One region of the Pseudomonas sp. CCI3.1 genome, then DNA from elsewhere that is predicted to be linked to it. Evidence: riboswitches for the same ligand, from Rfam matches in the RefSeq annotation. Region 1 holds a riboswitch; the other holds the start of a gene.

What was found. Region 1 has a riboswitch for manganese ahead of RGV06_RS18405 (TMEM165/GDT1 family protein). Riboswitches for the same ligand answer to the same signal wherever they lie in the genome.
Region 2: it holds a riboswitch for manganese, as region 1 does, so the genes downstream of both, RGV06_RS08490 (sodium:calcium antiporter) here and RGV06_RS18405 (TMEM165/GDT1 family protein) in region 1, are expected to answer to the same signal.

The regions. Positions count from the first base shown of each region.
Region 1 covers NZ_JAVIWO010000001.1:4,009,068-4,011,526, forward strand. Annotated here, with positions in the region: gene RGV06_RS18400 (M48 family metallopeptidase) at 1-525, shown strand, start outside; gene RGV06_RS18405 (TMEM165/GDT1 family protein) at 631-1,215, opposite strand; yybP-ykoY riboswitch at 1,307-1,426, opposite strand; gene RGV06_RS18410 (class I SAM-dependent methyltransferase) at 1,477-2,459, opposite strand, start outside.
Region 2 covers NZ_JAVIWO010000001.1:1,849,138-1,851,596, reverse strand. Annotated here, with positions in the region: gene RGV06_RS08500 (helix-turn-helix domain-containing protein) at 1-6, opposite strand, end outside; gene RGV06_RS08495 (sodium:calcium antiporter) at 199-618, opposite strand; gene RGV06_RS08490 (sodium:calcium antiporter) at 637-1,197, opposite strand; yybP-ykoY riboswitch at 1,231-1,404, opposite strand; gene RGV06_RS08485 (ribonucleotide-diphosphate reductase subunit beta) at 1,690-2,459, opposite strand, start outside.

The DNA.
Region 1 (2,459 bases):
TGGAACTGGGAAGTCAATCTGATCAAGAGTGATGAGCTCAACGCCAACTGCGGTCCTGGCGGCAAGATCATCTTTTACAGCGGGATCATCGATCAGCTCAAACTCAGTGATGATGAAATCGCCGCGATCATGGGCCATGAAATTGCCCACGCCTTGCGTGAGCACGGGCGTGAATCCATGTCCAAGGCTTATGGCATCGAGATCGCCAAGCAAGGCGCCGGTGCATTGTTGGGGTTGGGGCAAGACAGCCTTGGGCTGGCCGACACGGTGGTGAATTACAGCCTGACCTTGCCCAACAGTCGCAGCAATGAAAACGAAGCAGACTTGATCGGCCTGGAGCTGGCAGCGCGTGCGGGTTACAACCCGAATGCGGCTATTACCCTGTGGCAGAAAATGGCCCAGCAATCACAGGATGGACCGCCTGAATTCATGAGCACTCACCCGGCCTCCAGCAGTCGTATTACGGCGCTGCAAGCAGCCATCCCCAAGGTAATGCCGCTTTATCAGCAGGCCCCGAAATCGTAACCCCCTCGTGGGAGCGGGCTTGCTCGCGATTGGATCGCTGCGGTCTGACACTTAAACCGCGTTGCTGCCATCGCGAGCAAGCCCGCTCCCACACTCAAAAGCGGGCTACACCCAGCCGCTGATCTGCATTGCCTTGTACACCGCCACGATGGCCAGTACGACGAACGCGGCAGCTGCCAGGCGTCGAATCAGGGTCAGCGGCAGTTTGTCAGCCGCAAAGTTACCCGCCAATACCACCGGTACGTTGGCAATCAGCATGCCCAGGGTGGTACCGATAATCACCAGCCACAGATCCGGGTATTGCGCCGCTAGCATCACGGTCGCGACTTGGGTCTTGTCGCCGATTTCGGCAATGAAGAACGTGATCAGAGTGGTAACGAAAGGTCCGTACTTGCGCGCGGTGCTGGCTTCGTCGTCATCCATCTTGTCGGGCACGAGAGTCCACAACGCAGTAGCGGTAAAGCTCGCAGCAAGGATCCAGTGCAACATGGCGTCACTGAAGAAGGTGCTGAACCAGGCGCCTACGGCACCGGCCGCCGCATGGTTGGCCAGCGTCGCGACCACGATGCCGGCAATAATCGGCCAGGGTTTGCGAAAGCGTGCGGCGAGAATGAGGGCAAGCAGCTGCGTCTTGTCGCCGATTTCGGCCAAGGCAACAATTGCGGTAGGAACGAGTAAGGAGTCGAGCATCATCAGGTAGCTTCCAGGGGCGGGTCGACACGGCTATGACACGTACAGCCTTCCCGCCCCGGGTAAGGTGTTCGTGTCATAGGTCTTGTCAAACCCCGGTCCGTCTGTGCGGACACCTGGGTCGCATACGCCATGGTCTGTTGACCAAGTATGTTGACGTATGCCGGACGAGCGTGGCGCTCGTGGGAGACTACTCCCCTAGGACGGAGCGGATTCTGCCTAGGCAAATCCGATCCGGCAAGCCCTTATTTCACAATGTGTTCAACGGCGCTTGGCGCTGTAAATCCGGAAACCCTGACCTTCTGCCTTGACCGCGCAGGCACCGAAATGCTCTTCGATCAGCGGTTGGTAACGCAGGAAGCTGTTGGCAACAATCCGAAGTTCGCCGCCTGTTTTCAGATGTTTGACTGCTTTTTGCAGCAAATTTTCAGTGGCGTGGTAATCGGTGTGCACCCCGACATGGAACGGCGGATTGCTCAGAATCGAGTTCAAGCCCATGGGCGCTGCATCAATGCCGTTGCCTGTAATCACTTCGCCTTCCAGGCCGTTGGCGGCAAGGGTCAGACGGCTGCTGGCCGTGGCGAAGGCATCCACGTCGAGCAAGGTGACAGTGTTATGCGGGTAGCGCCGTTTGACCGCAGCGCCGAGCACGCCTGCGCCACAGCCGAAGTCCAGCACGTGACCGCTGGGCAGTTTGTCCAGATGCTCAAGCAGCAAGGCGCTGCCGCGATCCAGGCGCCCGTGGCTGAACACGCCCGGCAGGCTGACGACCTTTAGCGGGCCTTCAGCCAGCGGCAGTTCGTAATGGTGCGCGAGGTCTTCAAGTACCGGCACGTTCGGAGCGTTATCCACAGTCACTTGCCACAACTGGCAGTGCCGCGCGCTGTCGAGCTTGCGCGGCTTGCCGAACGGGATCAGCTGTTTGGAGGCGCCTTCAATGCCGCCCTTTTTTTCGCCAACCAGAAACACATCGGCATTGGGTAAGCGAGCGGCCACGGCCTTGAGCACGTAGTCGCTCAGTTCCTTGGACTTGGGCAGAAACACCACGGCAGTGTCGAATGCCCGTTCGGGGATTTCGACACCAAACTGCACACGACCTTCAAAGCGGGCGTCGAGTACGGCCTGGTCGCCGGCGTGCCAGCACCAGCCGTGTGCATCGGGCAATTCGCCGAGTAGTTCGTCAGCCGGCAAGCCGACTAACAGCACCGAACCCTGAAAGTATTCAGGCTGACGAAGCAGTACTT
Region 2 (2,459 bases), 2.2 Mb from region 1:
AGGCATGGGGGTTCTCCAGGGCTGAGTCAGTGCTTGAAAATATACTGTGTTTTTATACAGTTATTTTTGGCGTGGATCAAACTCGTTTTTTGATGAGTCCCGACCGGAGAACTGGCACCCGTTACTCACGCTATCCGCGGAGGCTCTCAGGCTTTTGCCCTCAGCTGGCTTGTTGTCCCACATGGAAAATGAAAGGCATCAATGCATGAAGTGCCATGCCACGTAACCCGCGAAACCGCAGTACAGGAGAGCGATTGCCATCAAACTTTTGGCTTCAATATTGCCGCGACGAAATAGTAGCCAGAGCATGAGTACAGCAAATGCCGTTATGGCGCCGGCAATCAGCAGAGGGGTGTCTAACATCCAAGGAGTGAAGAACAAACCGAGCGAACTGGGGATGGTCGCCTGGATCATCATCGCTCCAGAAATATTGGCCAAGGCCAATCGCTCTTTACCCTGGCGAACCCAGATCAAGGCATTCATGATCTCAGGAAGTTCGGTCGCTACGGGGCTAAGCAGCAGCGCGACCATGTTGGGGGACAGGCCGAAGAGAATGCCTATGCTCTCCAGTTGGGAAACAAATACATGTGACGCTGCGCCAATCACGCAGAGCGCTATAACCGTTTGTAGCCCGGCTCAGCCCATCGATGCATTTTTCGGCCTCAGCTTGAGGGGTTCCAGCTCCTCCTCTTCGGGGGCTGTATCCGCGCTGACGATCTCGCGCCAGACGTAGAGGCCGTAGGTCGCCAGGAACAAGATCCCAAGCCAGGGCTTGATGGCAAAGGCTACGAGACCCAAGCCTACTTTTACGACGAACACAGCCAAAAACGCCAACTGATCTTTCGCCAGGCCTTTGTGATCCACGCGAATGACTGAGTCGTCTCGATTCAGTTTGCGGCGATTCATCCATAGCGCAAAGCCCACGACGCCATAAGCGACTGTCGCGAGAACCAACGGGCCGCCCATGGCAGCGCCTACACCGATGTCTTTCTGCTCGGGGGTTGATCCAAACACGACGGCTGTAAACGTCACTGCGGTTTCAGGCAGGGCTGTACCAAATGCGGCCAGTACGGTGCCAACAGCTGTGGCGCCGAGATTCATGTGACGGCCACACCATTCAATACCGTTAACGAAATATTCGCATGACAGATAGATGGTAATAGCGGAGAGAAAAAAGAGAACCAAGGTTAGGAGCATGGGAGACACAGACCGGGCAAGCAAAAATCCAATGGCACACGACGTGGCTTACCCGGTCGGTAAACACGCAGTGGCCAAAGGTCTTGCTGGGCAACATCGGCTGGTTCCGAATGTGCCAATCATGCCATGAAGTAAGAGACTTCAAGTGTGTTGACATGATTTCCTCAGCCGTGTGGCTGAAGATAGCTACTCCCCAATGACGAGGCGCGGCATTATTCCCAAGATGCGAGTGCATTGCAAGGCAGGAAACATTGAAGATTGGAACACAAGTCAAATAATATTAATGGTTATTACAATCATCTAGATCTGTATTTTATTTACTTCACTCGCCCGCCGTCCTGTAAAAGCGCTCGGTTGTTAATGACAGATATATGCCGCTTCAGTACCGCCCTAACTTTTATTTGCGCGGGCTTATACGGTTTTGCACAAAAAAAGGGCCAACAATTGTTGGCCCTTTTTGTTTGCTACTTACGACTTATATCAAGCCCCGTATCAATCCCAGCTCAATGCACCGCCGGTTTGGTATTCAATAACCCGCGTTTCGAAGAAGTTTTTCTCTTTCTTCAAGTCCATGATTTCGCTCATCCATGGGAACGGGTTGGTCGTGCCCGGGTATTCTTCTTTCAGGCCGATTTGCGACAGGCGACGGTTGGCGATGAACTTGAGGTAGTCCTCCATCATCGCGGCGTTCATGCCCAGTACTCCGCGCGGCATGGTGTCGCGAGCGTATTCGATTTCCAGCTGGGTGCCTTGCAGGATCATCTGCGAAGCTTCTTCCTTCATTTCAGCGTCCCACAGATGCGGGTTTTCGATTTTGATCTGGTTGATCACGTCGATGCCGAAGTTCAAGTGCATGGATTCGTCGCGCAGGATGTACTGGAACTGCTCGGCGACGCCGGTCATCTTGTTGCGACGGCCCATCGACAGGATCTGCGTGAAGCCACAGTAGAAGAAGATACCTTCCAGAACGCAGTAGTAGGCGATCAGGTTGCGCAGCAGCTCTTTGTCGGTTTCAACAGTGCCGGTTTCGAACTTCGGATCGGAGATCGAGCGGGTGTACTTCAGGCCCCAGGTGGCTTTTTTAGCGACCGACGGGATCTCGTGGTACATGTTGAAGATCTCGCCTTCATCCATGGCCAGCGATTCGATGCAGTACTGGTAGGCGTGGGTGTGGATCGCCTCTTCGAATGCCTGGCGCAGGATGTACTGGCGGCATTCCGGGTTGGTGATCAGGCGGTATACGGCCAGCACCAGGTTGTTGG